DNA from 2 places in the Halomonas sp. SIMBA_159 genome. Region 2 is predicted to be linked to the other one. Evidence: predicted binding sites of a transcription regulator. Region 2 holds the regulator's gene; the other holds the start of a gene.
What was found. The regulator FliA, encoded in region 2, starts transcription of late flagellar genes. The targets are predictions, from matches to a motif close to CTAAAGTTNNNNNNNNNNCNGCCGATA.
Positions count from the first base shown of each region.

Region 1 (9,677 bases), on a different contig from region 2:
TGCTCGGCCCTAACGGGGCGGGTAAAACTACGCTCATTAGCGTGGTATGTGGCCTGGTTAATCCCAGCGAAGGCCATGTCATTGTCGACGGCTTCGATAGCGTGCGCGATTACCGCCAAGCCCGCGAGCGGATTGGTCTTGTGCCGCAAGAGCTCACCAATGAAGCGTTCGAAACGGTCTGGAACACGGTGAGCTTTAGCCGTGGCCTGTTTGGTAAGTCCCCCAACCCCGCCCATATCGAAAAAGTGCTCAAGTCGCTCTCGTTGTGGGATAAACGCCACAACCGCCTGATGACCCTCTCCGGCGGCATGAAGCGGCGGGTGCTGATTGCCAAGGCGCTCTCCCACGAGCCACGCATTCTGTTTTTGGATGAGCCGACCGCCGGGGTGGATGTCGAGCTGCGGCGGGATATGTGGAACGTGGTACGCGGGCTGCGGGACGATGGTGTGACGATCATTCTCACCACCCACTACATTGAAGAAGCCGAAGAGATGGCCGACCGCATTGGCGTCATCAATCGCGGCGAGATCGTGCTGGTGGAAGAGAAAGCCGCGCTAATGAAAAAGCTGGGCAGCAAGCAGCTCATCCTGCAGCTCCACAGCCCGCTGGCAGAATTGCCGCCTGCGCTGGCGCAGGAAGAGCTCAGCTTGACCGCCGACGGCTATGAGCTGGTGTACACCTACGATGGCCGTCAGGAAGAGGAGGGGCGAGGAATCTCTACTCTGTTAACGCAGCTAGAGCAGGCGGGTATCAGCTTTAAAGATCTACACACCCGGCAGAGCTCGCTGGAAGATATCTTCGTTGACCTGGTGAAGGAGCGCTCATGAACCTCTATCCCGTTCGTGCGATTTACATGGCGGAGATGGCCCGCACTCGCCGCACGCTGCTGCAGAGCGTTGTCTCACCGGTGATCTCAACTTCGCTCTACTTTGTGGTGTTTGGCGCGGCGATTGGATCGCGGATCACCGAAATTGGCGGGGTGAGCTACGGCGCGTTTATTGTTCCTGGTTTGATTATGCTGATGCTGCTGACCCAGAGCGTCTCGAACGCCTCGTTTGGCATCTTTTTTCCCAAATTCTCCGGCAGCATCTATGAGATTTTGTCGGCACCGATCTCCTATTTGGAGATTGTCGTGGGCTACGTAGGGGCGGCGGCCTCGAAATCGATACTGCTGGGGCTAATCATCCTCGGCACGTCCAGCTTCTTTGTGCCGCTTGAGATCGCCCACCCGTTCTGGATGCTGACGTTTCTGGTGCTGACCGCCGTCACTTTTAGCCTGCTGGGCTTTATCATCGGCATCTGGGCGGATGGCTTCGACAAGCTGCAGCTGGTACCGCTGCTGGTGATTACCCCGCTCACGTTCCTGGGCGGCAGCTTCTACTCCATCGATATGCTGCCTCCGTTTTGGCAGAGCGTGACCTTGGCGAATCCGGTGGTGTATCTCGTCAGCGGTTTCCGCTGGAGCTTCTACGGCATTAGCGATGTCAGCTTGGGCGCTAGCGTGGCTATGATTTTGCTGTTTTTGGCGGCAAGCCTTGCCACCATTGCGTGGATTTTCCGCACCGGTTACCGCTTAAAGCCCTGATGCTGAAGTGACCTCTTCGACGTTTTATAAAGGTAATGTCTGTTTATGCCGCTACTGCAAAGTACTGTTTACCGCCTTGAGCCATCTCTCGATGGCGAACGCTTAAGTGTGACGGCCCCGCCTGCCGAGGCCGCTGCCGGCGATGACGCGGTGATGGCAAGCCTAGTGAATGCGCTAAACGATACCTACAACACCAAAGCGAAGGGCTGGGGGCGCTTTGCCGAGCAGGGCGAGCAGGCCGGGCCGCTGGTGGCGTGGCTCACGGCGTATCAAGCCGACGAGCAAACCTTTGCCCAACTGGCGAATGCCATTGCCGAGCGACTGGCCCAAACGCTGCAGGGGCAGCTCTCCGTTGGCGGTTACTTGGTCATCGCTCATCTACAACAGGGCGATACGGAAACGCTGCTGATGGCCCTCATTCACCAGCGGGAAGGTATCGGCTTTAACGACGCACACCAAGCGGTGCCTGCCGCCCAACTGAACACGAGCCAACTCACCCTGGCAGCCCGCATCAACCTGACCCAGTGGCAGAGCGGTGGGGAAAGTACCCAGTACGTCTCGTTTCTGAAAGATCGGGGCGGTAAAAAGCTCGCCGATGGCGTAGCGGTGCTGCTGGGCATGGAGGAGGGCATCGATGCCCCTGCCGAAACCCGCACCTTGCTGAAAGCGTTTAGCGACTACGTCGAAAAAGAGGATTTAGACGACGACGCCAGCCGGGAAAAAACCGATACTCTGGTTGATTACGCCAACGAGCAGCTGCGCCGTGGCGAACCCATGACGCTGGAAGAGCTCTCCGGGCTTGTGGATGAGAAGCAGCCCAAGGCGTTTTACGACCATATTCGCAACGCCGACTACGGCCTTTCGCCGGAAATCCCGCCGGACAAACGCACTATCAACCAGTTTCGTCGCTTCACCGGGCGCTCTGGCGGCGTCTCGATCAGCTTTGATTCACACCTGCTGGGTTCCAGCATTGAGTATGACGAAACTCAGGATCGGTTGATTATTAAGCAAGTGCCTAAACAGCTCAAAGAGCAGCTCGCCAAGCGGAAAGAGTAAACGGCGAGGCCTAGGGCGGCACTCTTAAGGCGTCGTGTAGTCCTAGGTTAGCCACTGATATGAGGAGACCGCCGTGCTGGATGCCATTCACTCTTTCTTCCAACATGTGCTATCCGCGCCTGAACAGCGTGATAACCAAACGCTCACCCTAGAGCTAGCGTCGGCAGCGCTGCTGTGTGAAGTGATGCGCGCCGATTACGACAACAGTGATGAAGAGCGCGCAGCGCTAAAGCAAATGCTGATGGCGCGCTATCGGCTCAACGAGCAAGATGTCAGCGAGTTAATGGCCCTGGCAGAGGCGGAGGTCGATGACGCGGTGGATCACTATCAGTTCGTCAGCCTGATCAAACAGCACTACGGCTACGAGCAGCGTCTGGAACTGGTCAATTTAATGTGGCAGCTGGCTTGGGCCGACGGCAAGCTGGATCCTCTCGAAGAGCATCGGATTCGTCGGCTGGCAGATCTGCTGCATGTCAGCCATAGCGACTTTATTCGCAGCAAGCTTAACCAGTCACCGGAAGAACCCTCTTTCCATCACGAGACCCACGGCAAAGGAGCGCCGAAACGCCCATGAGTAACACGCAGGATGCGACGAACTTAACCGAACTGATCCACACCATGGAGCAGATGGAGCAGGAAAAAGAGCAGGTCAGCGTGGATGACGTGGTACATGCAGTGGGGCGGCGTTCGTTTGGGCCACTGCTGCTCTTGGCAGGCTTGATTACGCTGGCGCCGATTATTGGCGATATTCCCGGTATGCCAACGCTCATGGCCATCCTGGTACTGCTGACCTCTTCGCAGCTGTTGGTAGGCCGAGAAACCTTCTGGCTGCCTAAATGGCTACTTAATCGTTCTTTATCACGACAGAAGTTTGATAAAGCGCTGCACTACATGAAAAAGCCCGCCAAATGGGTAGATAGCTTACTGGGTGTGCGTTTGGCTTGGATGACGGGCTATATCGGCATCCGGATCACGGCCATTGCCTGCCTGCTCGTAGCCTTAGCAATGCCGCCCATGGAATTTATTCCGTTCAGCGCTAACGGTGCCGGGCTTGCGCTCACGCTGTTTGGGCTGGGGCTGGTGGCCAGAGATGGCCTGATGCTGGCGCTGGGGTTTTTGCTTACCGGCGTGACCTTCACGGTAGTAGTGATGAATCTCATCTAATGCTTTACTAGGCACTTTCGCTATTCGACGTAAAGTAAGAAGGAGCTAAGTGCCTACGATGAGCAACTCACCCCATTCGCCGCCACCCCCAAAACCTCCTCACCAGCAGTCGGTCTGGGAGCGGCGTATTGAAACCGCACTGTGGAACTCGCGCTTTTTGGTCATGCTGGCGGTGGTGCCGAGCTTATTAGGCTCGCTGATGCTGTTTATCGTCGGCACGCTGGATATTCTTAAAGTGGTGGGCGATGTACTGCACTACTACTTGGTGGATGACACCCATAACATCCACGACACCCTGGTGCCCGATATCATTATTGCGGTGGATATCTATCTGATCGCCATCGTGCTGCTGATCTTTGGGCTAGGGATATACCGGCTGTTTGTCTCCCGCATTGATCAGGCCGAGGTGCGCTATCCTACGCACCCCTTCAATGTTGCTTCACTCGATCAGTTGAAAGACAAAATCGCCCGTGTGGTGATTTTAGCCGTGATTATCGAATTCTTCCGAGCCGTCGTGGATATTCGCTTCAGCACACCGCTAGAGGCGATTTATTTAGCGCTCTCGGTGCTGGCGCTGGCCGCCGCGCTCTACTTGATGAGTTTGGCGCATAAAGGGGAGTAGTCATTAACAAGTAGTCATTAACAAGTAGTGATTAACAGGAGGAGTGGCACGCGTCGTTACTCCTCTGCCAATAAATCGGCCACCAGCGCGTTAAGCTGCTGCTGGAACTGGCCACCGGGCGATGGCGGAGTTGGGTCTGAGGTAATCACCACCGTCATCTCCCGCTCGGGAATCACATAAAGCGCCTGCCCGCCGTATCCTCTCCCGTAAGCAACGTGTTCATCCGCTAACGTCGTGATAAACCAGCCAAAGCCGTAGCCATCCCCTGTCCAGGGTGATTGGCCTCTGGGCGTCCATGAATCCTCTACCCAGCCTTCAGGCAGCACGCGCTGGCCATTGGCCACGCCGTCGTTGCGGTACAGCTCCCCAATCGCAATGAGCGCGCGAGGGGAAAGCTGCATATCGTTACCGCCAAAGTAGACCCCTTGAGGGTCCTGCGGCCACGGGGGAATCGCAATACCGAGCGGTTCGCCTAACAAGCGCTGGGCAAGTGCAAGGGTGCTTTCACCGCTGGCCTGAGTCAGCGCCGCCGAGAGCAAATGGCTGGTGCCGGTGGAATAGAGCATGCGCCCGCCTGGGCGGTCAACGAACGGGCGAGTAAGCGCATCGTTTACCCAATGAGCGCTGGCCACCCAAGCGCCGTAGTTGCTGCCCGAAGTACGCTCTAACCCCGCTTGTTGTGCCAGTAAGTGCGCCACTGTGATGTCGTTCACCTGTGGGTCGGCACCGCTCGGCACGCTATCTAGCAGTGCTACCAGAGGTTGATCAACGGATTCCACAATGCCCGCCTCAATAGCGGCACCGGTAATCGCAGCCAACACCGTTTTTGATAACGACTTAACGTTGGCAGGTGTGGCCACCCCAGGGCCGCCTTGGTGATGCTCATGGATGATATTGCCCTCATAAGCCACCACGACGGTATGAACGCGATCCAGCGCTTGAGCCTGTTGATTGAGGGCTTGCAGCGCATTTGGAGAGGGCTCTGACGCTGTCGTTGCGACAGCCACAAAGGAACTCATCACACCGCTAATCACACAGGTCATCACGAGGGCAGTCGTTTTCATTACGGCACCAGGGAGGAAGATGGGTAAGATTCTGATAGGCGTGAGAAATGAAGGTTCCCTGGCGGTGTCCATCAACGCCATTACGCAAACTGAGAAAAAGCCTGCTACGCTAGGAGAGATTATTGAAGGGAAGCAACCCTTTGATTTCCATGAAACGCTAAAGCAAGGAGTGCCGTTATGCGTAACATTATCTACATCGTAGGTCTGATCGTTGTTGTTCTGTTTATTCTTTCGCTGTTAGGCCTGCGTTAAGTTGCACCATGAATGACACGCATTGCGTGATGCGATATTAGCGCTTCAAAACGCCCGCTCCCCCAGCGGGCGTTTTTTATACGTGCCTCACTCCCGCGTTAGGCGCAATCTGCTGCCCCCTGGCCAAACATGTCGAACATCAGTTCGCGGCCTAATGGGGTTAGGACAAAGCGGCCATACTCGTTAAATGTAGCCGCATCACTCTCTTCTAATACTCGCTGGCAAAGCGACCAGCGTGAATGCTGATGGCTCAATGACGCCAACTCTTGACGCGATAAACCACGCTGCGCCAGGGTAAGAGTTTCAAGCACGTGTCCACTCTCGTACATCAATTCCGCCACGCTAGACAAACAATGGCGCAGGCTGCGTTGTACGTGGAAGGAAGCAGTAGAGGCGGGGGATAACGTTTCGGCGGGCATAGGGGAATGCTCCTACAGTCACAGCAAAATGGGTGTGCTGCAGTGCATTGTAAAGCAGGTGGTGGGTTAGACCAAGGTCTATATTAGGTGCCTTTGTCGCCGTCACGCAATCGCCATGTAGGCTGTCTATACTTTCTTAAAAGCATTATGTTACTCATACAGTAAGTAGTAAGGTTTCCATGTGTGAGGGTTATTCACCCTAAAGTTAGGGCAACGCTTGCCGATAGGTAACCTAATGATTAAATCGTATTGAATAAGGGGCGTCAGCACGGCAGGCGGCTTTTTCAAAAAAGGACAGTAATGTATGGCTTCCATTTCTTCATTGGGTATTGGTTCTGGGCTTGATCTCAACGGCTTGCTCGATCAGCTGCAAGACGCTGAGCGTGGCAAGCTGGCCCCCATCGAACGGCAACTGGAAACCCAGCAAACCAAAATCTCTTCCTATGGCCAACTGCAAACAGCCCTATCTGCCTTTCAAGATGCGGCGGATGCACTCAACGACAGCTCGCTTTACGAAAGTCTTTCTACCAACGTTGGAGGCGAGGCGCTCTCAGCAACGGCGAACGGCGAAGCGCAGCCCGGCAGCTATAACGTTACGGTGGATACGCTGGCGACTCGCGGTACCTTAGCATCGGTAGGGGTAACCGCAGCCGATGAAGCGCTTACCACCACTGAGCAGACGCTAACGTTCACCTTTGGTGATGGCAGCACGCAAGACGTGACCCTTGCGGCAAATAGCACGCTTGAAGACATGCGGGATGCCATTAATGCAAATGAAGAGTCCGGCGTTAATGCGACAATCGTGTTTGATGGCGCTGACTACCGACTAGCCCTGAGTTCGAGCGAAACCGGTGCCGAAGCCTCCATCACGAATTTCAGTTTTTCTGATACTGCGCCTTTCGCTGCTGACATCGATAACACGCTGCAAGCAGGTACCAATGCGTCCCTGAACGTCAACGGGATCGCGATTACCAGCGCTACCAACCAAGTTGAAGGCGCGATACAAGGCGTGACGCTCAATCTAGAAGCCGAGGGGGACAGCACCGTCAAGGTAGAGCAGGATACTCTTGCAGTTCGTGAAGCCATTACCGATTTTGTAAATTCCTATAATGATCTTAAAAATGTCATAGGTGAGCTTACAAATTATAATGCGGAAACAGGCGCTGCTGGTGAGCTGTTGGGAGACAATGCGGTACGCACTGTGGAGTCGCGTTTGCGCAGCGTGCTGGGTGGCGGTGTTGAAGGCCAGCTCTCCACGCTGGCGGATATCGGTATTTCACTACAGCGTGATGGCACCTTAGAGGTCGATGGCGACAAATTGGACGGTGCCATCGCCAATAACCAGGATGCGCTTTCCGCTTTTTTTGCAGGCGCTGCCGATAACGAAGGCATGGCAGGCCAGGTCAACCAAACCATCGAACAGTTGTTAGGTAGTAATGGCACGGTGTCGGGGGCGATCTCCGGCGCCGAGAACCGCGTCGAGTCTCTTGGGGAGCGCTACACGCGCATGGAGCAATCCATCGAACAAACGATTTCCCGATACCGCACCCAGTTCGGTCAGTTGGATAGCATGATTGCCCAAATGAACCAAACGAGCGACTACCTTACTCAGCAGTTTGATGCGCTAGACGCTCAACTAGGCCGTGAATGAACATCATAGGTCTATGAGTGTGATCACAACGCCTGCGCTAAGCAGGCGTTTTTATTCGTGTAATGACTCACTTGTCGTTAAACGGTGAAAAAGGTCTAAAGTTAAGCGTTGTTTCGTCGATAGAAGTACTATTAAATTTGGCCGCAACGCCACCGCTGGCGCAATGTCAAAATGGTCGTGGGTTTAGCCTTTTGCACCGAGGAACATCTGCATGGCGACAATAACCTCCCTAGGCGTTGGTTCGGGCCTGGATCTGACGGGTTTACTGGATCAGCTAAAAGAAGCGGAGCAGGGAAAGCTTGCGCCGATTACCCGCCAAAAAGAGCAGCAGCAGGCCAAAATTTCAGCTTATGGGCAATTGCAGACATCGCTGAACAGTTTTAAAGATGCGCTAGCGACGCTGAACGACCCTAAACTCTATCAGAGCCTTTCAGCCAGCGTTCGTGGCGATGCCATTAAAGCCACTACTTCTGCCAGCGCGTTGCCCGGTAGCTATCGAGTAGAGGTATCGCAGTTAGCCACCTCCGGCACGCTGGCCTCGACCCGGGTGACTGACCAAGACGCCGCGCTAGACCTCCAGGGCGCAACGACGCTACGGCTGGCGTTTGGCGATGCCGACTCCGTCGATATCGATATCGCCCCCGGCAGCAGCCTTTCCGCGATACGCGATGCCATCAACGCCGACAAAGACGCGGGCGTCAACGCCACCATCATCAACGATGGACAAGGCTATCGGTTGGCGCTCAGCTCTAAAAATACCGGTGCGAATGCCTCTATTGCCAGCTTTAGCTTTGTCGATACCAGTCAAGATCCGACGGCAACGGTAGCAGGTCCTTTTGCGGAAGATGCCGCTACCAAGCGGGCAGGTGAGGACGCCGCACTCACAGTCAACGGTATTGCTATCAGCAGTGCCAAGAACCAAATCGAAGGCGCCATTCAAGGAGTGACGCTGAACCTGGCAGAGCTGAGCATCGCCGATGGCGAAACGGCTAACAGTACCATCAATGTAGAAAGAGATACGTTAAAACGGCGTGAAGCAGCTACTGGCTTCGTCAAAGCGTTCAATGAGTTAAAAGGTACTATTGGCAAGCTCTCCAGTTTTAGTGGTGATTCTGAGGCTCCCGGTGAGTTAGTGGGGGATAATACCTTGCGCACTATCGAAAGCCGTATACGTAGCGTATTGACAAGCAGTGTAGAGGGGGGGGAGTTATCTACCTTGAGCCAGTTGGGTATCACGCTCCAGCGTGATGGCACGTTAGAAGTGGATGATGCCAAATTGAGCGACTTGGTAGCGAACAAATCTCAGGCGCTGAGCGACTTTTTTGCAGGTGATGCGACAGGTAATGGGCTGGCAGGAAAACTTATGTCCACCGTAGAGCAAATGCTTGGTAACAATGGCTTGGTGAAGCTCGCTATCAATGGTGCTGAAAGTCGCGTAAAAAGCCTGGATGAGCGTTTTGAGCGTATGGAGGTGACCATCGAGAGGACTATTAGTCGCTATCGGGCTCAATTCAGCCAGCTGGACGCTATGATTGCGCAAATGAACAGCATGAGCAGCTATCTCACCCAGCAATTCGAAGCGTTGGATTATCAGCTAGGTCGTAAGAAATAGCCGCTACCAATCGCCGCAAGCTCCCTTCACAAGGGGGCTTTTTCACTTCTGAGCCAAGGTGAAGATGGCAAGAGCAGGTGCAAACCAGCCAAAATAGGTGATGGTGACGACTGTGGTGGGAGGCAGCTTTAGCTCGCGACCGATTTCACCGAGTGTCAAAAGTTACCACCCAGTTACCAAAAATTACACGATTTTTTGTCAGCCTCTCTAAAGATTCTCCTCGTATAGCCGTTAATTAATATAACGGCGCAC
Region 1 is NZ_JAWJBT010000005.1:47,443-57,119, reverse strand. It holds gene R0J87_RS04550 (ABC transporter ATP-binding protein) at 1-827, shown strand, start outside; gene R0J87_RS04545 (ABC transporter permease) at 824-1,585, shown strand; gene R0J87_RS04540 (nucleoid-associated protein) at 1,631-2,641, shown strand; gene R0J87_RS04535 (tellurite resistance TerB family protein) at 2,715-3,215, shown strand; gene R0J87_RS04530 (exopolysaccharide biosynthesis protein) at 3,212-3,805, shown strand; gene R0J87_RS04525 (YqhA family protein) at 3,864-4,427, shown strand; gene R0J87_RS04520 (serine hydrolase domain-containing protein) at 4,484-5,491, opposite strand; gene R0J87_RS04515 (hypothetical protein) at 5,511-5,693, shown strand; gene R0J87_RS04510 (hypothetical protein) at 5,842-6,162, opposite strand; gene fliD (flagellar filament capping protein FliD) at 6,467-7,813, shown strand; gene fliD (flagellar filament capping protein FliD) at 8,025-9,425, shown strand.
Region 1: a site for FliA is predicted at 6,362-6,388, ahead of fliD (flagellar filament capping protein FliD). Genes of this name have one in related genera too.

Region 2 (9,677 bases):
CCACTGGTGCTCGCTGGAGAGCTGGCCGGAGGGGAAGAAAAACTCCACCGGGCGCTCAATCACCACTCGCTGGCCGCCAATGACACCTTCCACGGGCATAAACGAGACCAGCAGGTAGACTTTTTTGCGCCCTTCAGCCCCGACATAGGAAATTTTTTCCGACACCGCCTCCAGAGTGCCTTCCGGGCGCGACGGTATGCGTACCGTCAGCGGGTCCTCTTCCTGAAGCTCTAGAGCAGGGGCTGGCTGCCCTTGCTGTTTGATCCGGTAACCGACAATTTTCGAGGTAATTTCTACCGCCATAACGTTCTCTCCCAGGTCTTTAGACAGTTCATCAAGCCAGCGCTTGGGTTTACCACTTGCCGTAGGTGCCCTCTTTCAAGGCATCAAACAGGTTGGCGGCATTGTGCTCTTCACCGTCGTAAAGCACCTTTTCATCACCGGTTAGCTCAAGGGTTTCACCGTTTTCAAGCTCAAAGACGTAGGTGGTGTTTTTCAGGTCATCCTCACGCACCAGCACGCCCTGGAAGGCCTCTGGATTGAAACGGAAGGTAGTGCAGCCTTTTAAACGGCTCTCGTATGCCTGCAAGTAGAGGTCTTGGAACTGCTCGAACGGGAAATCGGTCGGCACGTTCACCGTTTTAGAGATCGCGGAGTCCACCCATTGCTGAGCTGCCGCCTGCACCGCTACGTGTTGCTCAGGAGCCACAGAGTCAGCGGTAATAAAGTAATCCGGCAGGTCGCTTTCTACCGCATTCGCCGCGATAAAGTGGCGATAAGCGGCGAGTTCAAACGACACCACCTCCACCTGCTCTTTAGTTTTCTTGCCCGATTGGATGATATTGCGGAAGTAGCGATGTGAGAATGACGGTTCAATGCCATTGGAGGCGTTATTACCCATGGAAAGCGATATGGTACCCGTGGGTGCAATCGAACTGTGGTGGGTAAAGCGTGCGCCGTGTTCAGCAAGCTGTGCCACCAGCTCCGGCTCAAGCTCAGCCACTTTCGCCATGTATTGGCTGTAGCGGGCGTGAAGAATGCGGCCCGGCACTTTGTCGCCCACTTCATAGCCGTCGCTGGCGAGCTGAGGGCGCTCACGCATCATTTTGGGCGTAATGGTGTGCTCCTCTTCAAGCACAGGCGCCATCCCCTTCTCTTTTGAAAGCTCCAACGCCTGCTTCCACCCTTCCAGGGCCAAATGACGACTGACTTCTTCAGTGAACGTCAGCGACGCCTGGGAGCCGTAAGGAATTTTCAGCATGGTGAGCGTCGAACCCAGCCCCAAAAAGCCCATGCCGTGGCGGCGTTTGGCTTCAATTTCACGCTGCTGCTGGGGGAGCGGCAGGCCCGCAATTTCCACCACGTTGTCGAGCATGCGGGTGAAAATTGCTACAACTTTGCGGTAGCGCTCCCAGTCGAAGCGCGGCTCGGCGCTAAACGGCTCGATCACAAACTTCGTCAGGTTGATAGACCCTAACAGGCACGCGCCTTCCGGCGGCAGCGGCTGCTCGCCGCAGGGGTTAGTGGCGCGGATATCCTCGCAGAACCAGTTGTTGTTCATGCGATTAACCTGGTCAATCAGAATAAAGCCCGGCTCGGCGTAGTCGTAGGTAGAGGCCATGATCGTATCCCACAGCTCACGGGCCTTAATCACCTCGACAATCCGACAGGCCACGCGCCCTTCGACGTCCACCGTGTAGCCCTCTTCTACCACCGGCCAGTCGCGGTAAATCACATCCTCGGCGCTCACATCCTCTTTCTCACCAGGATGCAGTGGGAAGGCCAGCGGCCAATCGGTATTGTTTTTCACCGCCTCCATAAACTCGTCGGTGATGAGTAGGCTCAGGTTGAACTGACGCAGCCGCCCGGCTTCGCGCTTGGCTTGGATGAACTCCCGCACATCAGGATGGCCCACATCGAAGGTGCCCATTTGAGCACCGCGACGGCCTCCGGCAGACGCCACGGTAAAACACATCTTGTCGTAGATATCCATAAACGCCAGCGGGCCATTGGTGCCTGCTCCTGCGCCAAATACAAAGGCACCTTTATGGCGCAGGGTCGAGAAGTCGTAGCCAATCCCGGCACCCGACTTCAGCGTCATACCCGCATCGACCACAGAGTCGAGGATATCGCGCATGGAGTCGCGGATAGTGCGCGAAACGGTGCAGTTAATCAGGCTGACGGCTGGCTTATAGGCATCAGCACCGGCATTGGACAAAATCCGCCCAGCGGGGATAGCACCATTTTCCAGCGCCCAGCGAAACTTAGGCAGCCATTCATCGGCTTTTGTACCCTCCACGGCGGCTAAGGCACGGGCGACGCGCTCAAAGGTCGCCCCAATATCGTGATCCACCGGTTGGCCATGGCGATCTTTTAAGCGGTATTTTGCATCCCAGATATCCCTGGACGGTGCCTGCATAGGGACCTCATCGGATGTTTTTATCGCCTTGGCTGCGGTGTTCATGACAAACAACTCCTTCACTAGGGATCAGTAGCGCTTGAAAACGGGCCGATTATACGGCGCATCGCAAGGGAGTATAGCCCCGACTTTCTACTACATGGGCTGCTTTTTGAAAGTAAAAACACTAGATATAGGAAAATCAGCATCTTACCCTTTTGCTTATTCCCAACACGCTATAGGCTTAGGGTTTTCGATGACGATACGACCTATGAGCCGCACTAGCCCACGCCCGTTCGCCCCCTTTGCCGTTACCGCCCTGCTGCTTGCTAGCCCGGGACTGACGCAAGCAGCGTCCTTTAATGTGACGTCCACCGATACCCATGAGCACTGGCAGTCGATGGCGCTCAGCCTTGGCGACGAACGCCACTTTCGCGCAGTGGAGACCCACAGCTACTCTGACGCCACGCTGAGCTTGAACGCCACTCAGGGAGTATGTGATTTACCGTGGTTGGAAATGCGCGTCACGCTTGAGCAGCAGCAGGGCGAGAGCCGTGCGGTGAATCTGGTGCCTACTCGGCTGCGAATTGATGAACAGCCGATTATCGACACCATGGCAGAGTTCATTACTGAGCGAGGTGATGATGGCTTCTACGCGCATTTCTACTTAAGCGATATGGAACAGCTGATCGAGGAGATGCAGTCGGGGGAACAGCTCTTTCTTGGCTTTGATCAAAACGAGCAGGAGCCGTGGTACATGACCTTCAGCTTGGAGGGGGCTGGCGACGCCATTACACGCATGCAAGCACTGTGCAGCGGCACGGCCGCCGAGGCGGCCAGCACGCCTTAAAGGACACCCTCTGCGGCAATTTCTACCCGGTTTCGCCCGCTACGCTTGGCCCGGTACATGGCAACGTCCGCACGAGCCATTAGCGTCTTGCAGCTGTCACCTGGTTGCCAGATAGCGACCCCGATACTCACCGTGATCGGCTGATCAAGGCCGTTCACATGCAGGGTCGCCACCAGGCTACGTAAGCGCTCCGCAAGCCCTACAGCGGCTTCCATATCAGAGTGCGTTGCCAATACCACGAACTCCTCGCCGCCCCAGCGGCCCAGGTGGTCGCAGCCACGCAGCGATGTCTCGACTAAGCGGGCCAGCGATACCAGCACGTCATCGCCCACGCTATGCCCGTGGGTATCGTTAATCTGTTTGAAGTGATCCACATCAAACAGCAGCAGCGCAAAGGCAGCGCCATAGCGCTTAGCAGCGACTAACTCCGCATCAATCGCCTGCTCAATGCGGTAGCGGTTCCATACTTGGGTCAGTGGATCAAAGTGCGCCAGCTGCTCTAGGCGCTGGTTAGCATCCGCAAGAGCCTTGCGCTCCCGCTCCAGATGCATATTAAGCGTGCTGATTTCGTAGGCTGAAATGGCCAGGGTCAGATCCTCCCCCAGGTCCATCACCGCGAGCCGTTCGACCCGCTGCCACGCTTCGCTTTTGCCGACCACCTCTTCGCACCAAGCGGCAGACGGCGACACCATAACAGAAGGCAGCGGAGCAGACGTGGGCTGCATCGCCCAGTACAGGGTTTCTACCTGTTCAGGACGAAAGAACATCAGCCAGCCACGCTGGGCAGGGTTCATCGGCAGCGGTACGGCCAGAATACCGCACTGATCTGGCATACTCAGCGATGCCGTGAGGGGGTCGCTGGCCACACCACGGGTACACCACGGGCCACTATGCCGATGGGCTTTTTCAAGCCGTTTTACAAATTGGCAAACAACGGGGGAAGTGGGCGTGTTGCCACTGGCAGAGACGCTGCCCTGCAGCCACAGCGCTACGCCGTGGGCACGAAAAAGCGCGCACCACGTCTCGGCTTGCTCGTTCAGAAGATGGGCGGGGCTTTGCGGCTCGGTACGTGCATTGGCAGAGAGCACCAAGCTATCTTGCACCCGCTGCAAGTAGCGCGCTTCCTGCCGTGCCCGCAGTAGCAACAGCCGCTGAGTCGCCATCTGTACTAGCGTGCGTACCGCATCACGCACAGGCGGCGCGACCGGATGAGGCGAGGCAGAGTGGCAAAATAGCAGCCCCCAAAGCCCGGTATCCCCCTGCATGGCAATACTAAACGCACCGCGCACACCTAGCCGCTGCAGATAACGCTGCCGTGCCGGTGCTGGGGCACGTAAAAAGCAGTGACGTAGGTCGACCTCCACCCCCGGCCTGTACATCAGCGGTTTTTCAGCAGGCGCATTCACGTCATAAATCAGCCGTACGGGATGGCGCTCATAGGCGCGCCGCAGGGTGACGGGGAAATCGCTAGCGGGAAAACGCTGGCCTAACAGCGCTGGCAGGTGCCCACCTTGCGCTTCTGCCACAATTAAGCCGTGCCAATCACTATCAAAATGACACACCGAAACACGGTCGTGCCCCGTCAGCGCCTGAACTGCCGTTACCAGATAGTCCAGCAGCTCTTCTTGATGGGTCGCTTCTGCTAAGCGCATGAGCCGCTCGTTGACCGTCCCCAGCAAGCGTCGCTTACCCAGCGGATTGAGCGGCTCAATCTCAACGATGACATGACGCTCATTGCGGTACGCGTGTAGCTGAAAACGTGTCAGCGTGTGGGGAAGACTAAAGGCCAGCGGGCTGGCTAGCCGCTGCTGACCTTGCAGCTCATGACGTAACCGCTGGATTAAGCGCTTGCCCAACACACTGCCCGGCGTGAGCGAGTGGCCATCGGTATCCGCCATGCCCAGCAGTTTGGTCAGATGGGGACTGGCCGCTTGAATATGCCTACTCTCGGCATCGAGCGCCATAACGGCGCCAAACGATTGAAGTAGCGAGTGGTGCTTCGACACGAAGGTAGCCTCGAGATATGTCTTTACCCCTCGACCTGCTGCCGTAGCAACAGTTCAACGCGCCGGTTGGCTGCTCGCCCTTCCGAGGTAGCGTTACTTTCCATGGGTTGGGTGTCGGCATAGCCAACCGCCCGCATACGTGAAATGGCAATGCCTTGCCGCTCTAATTGGCGCACGACCGCAATGGCACGCCCTACCGAGAGTTCCCAGTTCGATGGAAACCGTGCCGTCGCAATGGGCATATTATCGGTATGGCCTTCAACGGAAATTTGGCCATCAAAGGTCTCTAGTACTGAGGAGAGTCGTTCTAACACAACTTGCCCCTGGGGCGTTAGCACATCGTTCCCGCTGGGAAACAAAAGGCTATCATCGATGCGCAGCGTCACGCCCTCTTGCCCCTGGGAGACGCTGACACCGGGGATATCCAGCCTCGCCATGTGCGGCTGCAAGCCATCGTGACGGGGGTGAATACCGGTCGCTAAGCTGGCCAGTGGCAATGAGGTTGCCGCGCTGGCCACTCCCATCGCGTCGCTGGCACGGCCTTCACCATCGCCTGAGGGGGTCAGCGCTAACAGCAGCACAAACAGCGTAATCAGCAGTGTGAGGACATCCAAGTAGCTGGTTAACCAGCTTTCATCGCTCTCGATGGCGGCAGCGGGCAGCTCGAGGGCATGACGTGAATCCCGATCCAGCATGGCGCTACCCTTTTAGTGCAGAGCCAACATCAGGCCGCGGCTTCACGCGGTCATCGCGAATTTCATCGTGATAGTTGGCCACAAAGGAGTTCAGCGTCTCTTCAATAAACGAGGGCAGACGGCGCTTGGTAATTAGTGAGATGCCTTCGAGCACCATGTTCATGGTAATCAGTCGCTCTTCGGTACGCCGCTCCAGCTTGACCGCAATCGGCTTAAAGACCAGATTAGCCAGCAAAATGCCGTAGAACGTGGTCAAGAGCGCCACCGCCATTCGCGGCCCGATCACCTGCAGGTCGCCTGCATCCATCACTTCCAACATGTTGACGAGCCCCACAAGCGTGCCAATCATGCCAAAGGCCGGCGCATAGGTTGCCATGGTGCGAAAAATCTGTGCTTCCGCATGCTCGCGGGCTTTCAGTCGCGCAATGCGCCAGCGCAGCATGTCAAAAATTTCATCCTCTTTGGTGTTGGCGATCACCAATTGGATACCGGTGCGCAAAAACGGATTGCGGGTATGCTCAAGCTCGCGCTCGACCGCACGTACATCGCCTTTGAACCACAGCCGAGACATGGAGACCAGCTCGTTGATGTCGTCACGTACGTAGGTGTTTTCGCGGCGAAACACCAACCCCACCAAACGTACAACGCGCAGCACTTCTTTAAGCGGATAGCTGATAAATGTCGCCGCGAGGGTGCCCGTGATGACGATGGCGAGCCCGGGTAAATTAATAAAGCTTTCGGGCGACTCAGCGGTAAAGAACAGCACGCTTACCAGCAGCAACATGCTGGCGAAGATACCGATCAGCGTAGATGGGTTCATCAACGGCTCCTTGCCGGTTGTGGATAGTTAATCAACGGATTAATCGTGTTCATGCAAACGGGCACGCAGACGGCTAACGGCCTGGCTGTGCAGTTGAGATACCCGTGACTCGGTGACGCCTAACACAGCACCTACTTCTTTTAAGTTCATCTCTTCTTGGTAATACAAGGCCATGAGCAACTTTTCACGCTCGGGCAGTGCCTCAATGGCTTCGATCAACGTTTGCCGCTGCTGGGCATCCAGTAGCTGGTCAAAGAGGCGATTACCCGCGTCTTCTCCAGCGGGCTCACCACCATCAGCCACCAGCTCTTCAAACGGCAACAGCTGGCCGCTGTTGGTATCGTTAAGCAACTGCTGATACTCATTCAGCGGCATTTCCAACTCACGTGCTACCTCGCCCTCTTCTGGCGGGCGCCCGAATCGTTGCTCCAAACGCCGTACCGCATCATCCACCGCCCGTGCGGAGCGACGCACGCTGCGGGGTAACCAGTCACGGGTACGCAGCTCATCCATCATGGCGCCACGAATCCGCTGACTCGCAAAGGTGGCAAACGTTGCGCCCTGAGCGGCATCAAAGCGGCCAAGCGCTTCCAGCAGCCCCACCATTCCTGCCTGGATCAGATCATCAAGTTCAATACTCGCGGGCAACCTTACCTGCAGCGTTAAGGCCTGACGTCTCACCAGTGGCATGTATTGCGTTAACAGCTCACTCTGTTTGATCCTGCCTTGTGCTGTATACATCCTCGTGCCTCGCGGCTAAACGACCTTTACTGATAGTTCACTATCACCTGTAACCCCTGTACGCGCACCGGGCGTTGGCCAGGCGACAGCGCAAACCGAAAGTGCAGCGGCGCGTTCGCCAACATTCCTTCCAGGGCCGTGGTACTTCCACGCATCCCCGACAGTGCCACACAGCGCTCAGGATGACACAGCCATGCGTTGACGGGGGTGCTGGGCGGTGACTCAAAACGCCATTGAATTCGCGATAGCGTCGCATGATTAAGCGCAACGCCGGCGGGTGGCGAGATCGCCTGGCTGTTGCTGGTACGGTCACTCATTGCCACCATGACTCCTGGTACTTGGCTACTCCAACTGCCTGGAGCCGCCTGTACGCCAAGCGCTGTCATGGCAATACTCAGCGCGAAAGTGACGCGAGCCGCCCTTTTTACTGTCAGCAACTTTACGATTTTTATCAACGTCTGTAAGGCAAACGGCATCATACGTTGGTACCTATGTGCATTATTCTCCCTTGCTGACAGCTAAGCACCGATAGCTAGCGCGCCAGCAGCAGGAGCTCAATGTCTAAATAGTGGCCGGCGGCATCGCGCAAGTTCTCGAGCAGACCCTGACGCGGTAGATGTGGCTCGTGTAGGGCCAGCAGCCGTTTAGGGCCGCCGTTTTCTTTCACTTGGCGCAGTACGCGATACATGGTGGCAAAGGCATCGGCATCGCTACTAACCCACAGCGCCCAACGGGCATGCTTTTTCGCCAGCGTGGCCAGCGAAGGCGTGTCTGCAATGACGACCTGAATTTTCCAATCCTGAGGGTCTCCGGCCCACTGGCGACCCAATGCAGACCACTGCCCCAAGCGCCCGCGCACTTTATCCTCCTGGGCAGTCCCCGTATGAGGCAGCCCAACCACCACCAGCGGCGTTTGTGGACGCGGTGGTGTCACTGTGGCGGGCTCAGCGGCGGACGCAACCGTCGGTGCCATCGCTTCTTGCGTATACGCCGCCGCGTCATCCGCAGTGACAGCGGCAGCCGGGGCTACCTCGTCACTAGCTGCGTCTTGGCCGCCTTCATCTGTATCCCGCTGCTGGCGCTGTAAATCGGCCCATTTACGCAGGCCCGCCGCCTGATCCTGGCCACTCATATCACGCCCTCGCGGCTAACGCTGCCTAACTGGCGAATGGCATCGCGGGCCATCAGCACATGCACCAAGGCATCAAGCAGCGCTGTATCACGCCGTTTACGCGGAGTGCCCAGCAGGCGCAACAGATCTGCCCGCAGCGCTTGCGCTGTTTCATCATCGGCAGTATCTAAATGCCCGGCCACCGCGGCTGCGCCGCTGGCCATCAAAAGGCGCAGCTCGCTACTGACATCGCCACCGTCGGCCTCTTTTAGCTGTTGCCAAGCGCGCTTGGTTAACGCTGACAGCCCGTCACTCTGTAACTGCGTCACTAGCAGCGTTATGACATCGCTGCCTAGGCGGGCGGGCGTCAGCCAGTAGCGGCGCACTACCCGTTTCGACGTTTCGGGGTCAAGAACATCACCCACCCAGGCCAGTACCGCGTTACCCGAGGTGTCCTGGGCTTCAACGTAGGCCGTGGATAGCTGCACGCTCTGACCACGAAAGCGCACTTTAACGCTATGGGTCAACGTGCTTTCTTGAAACAGCGTGCGCAAGGTATGACGCTCGCCTTGACAGTGTACGCGCTGGCTGGCGGACACCGCGCTGACCCAGGTCAGGTGTTGATCCGTTAACCAGGAAACCGCGTCAGGTTCAGGCAGCGCGGGCAGTAAATGCACGGCGATATCCGCCGAGCAGCGCGCTAAGCGTGGCTGCCATCCTGCTGGCTGGCGATGCTGCAAACGCGTCAGCGCCAGCCACGCGCCCTGGTCATTGAGTGCAACATCTGGCATTGACCAATCGCAGCCGCGTTCATTGCGCCGGGGCGACCACACCATGCCCATCGCGTCATGGGTGGCGTCAGCTCCGGTTAACAGCTCATCAAGGCGCTGATCTTGAACAACGCTGGGTAACGCGGCGATATCCCAAGCGGCTTCTAAACGGTAAAAATCAGCAACCCGCTGACGTAGACGAGTTAACACAGACGAGAGCCTGCGCCCTTGGCCTAAGACATCTCGTGACCAGCGTGGCAAACTCACCGGCGCAGGGACAGGGCGC
Region 2 is NZ_JAWJBT010000011.1:48,838-58,514, reverse strand. It holds gene R0J87_RS08730 (ribonucleoside-diphosphate reductase) at 1-303, opposite strand, end outside; gene R0J87_RS08725 (adenosylcobalamin-dependent ribonucleoside-diphosphate reductase) at 353-2,464, opposite strand; gene R0J87_RS08720 (hypothetical protein) at 2,670-3,248, shown strand; gene R0J87_RS08715 (sensor domain-containing diguanylate cyclase) at 3,245-5,254, opposite strand; gene R0J87_RS08710 (OmpA/MotB family protein) at 5,278-5,949, opposite strand; gene R0J87_RS08705 (motility protein A) at 5,954-6,769, opposite strand; gene R0J87_RS08700 (RNA polymerase sigma factor FliA) at 6,809-7,510, opposite strand; gene R0J87_RS08695 (flagellar protein FlhE) at 7,537-7,896, opposite strand; gene R0J87_RS08690 (hypothetical protein) at 8,043-8,642, opposite strand; gene flhF (flagellar biosynthesis GTPase FlhF) at 8,639-9,677, opposite strand, start outside.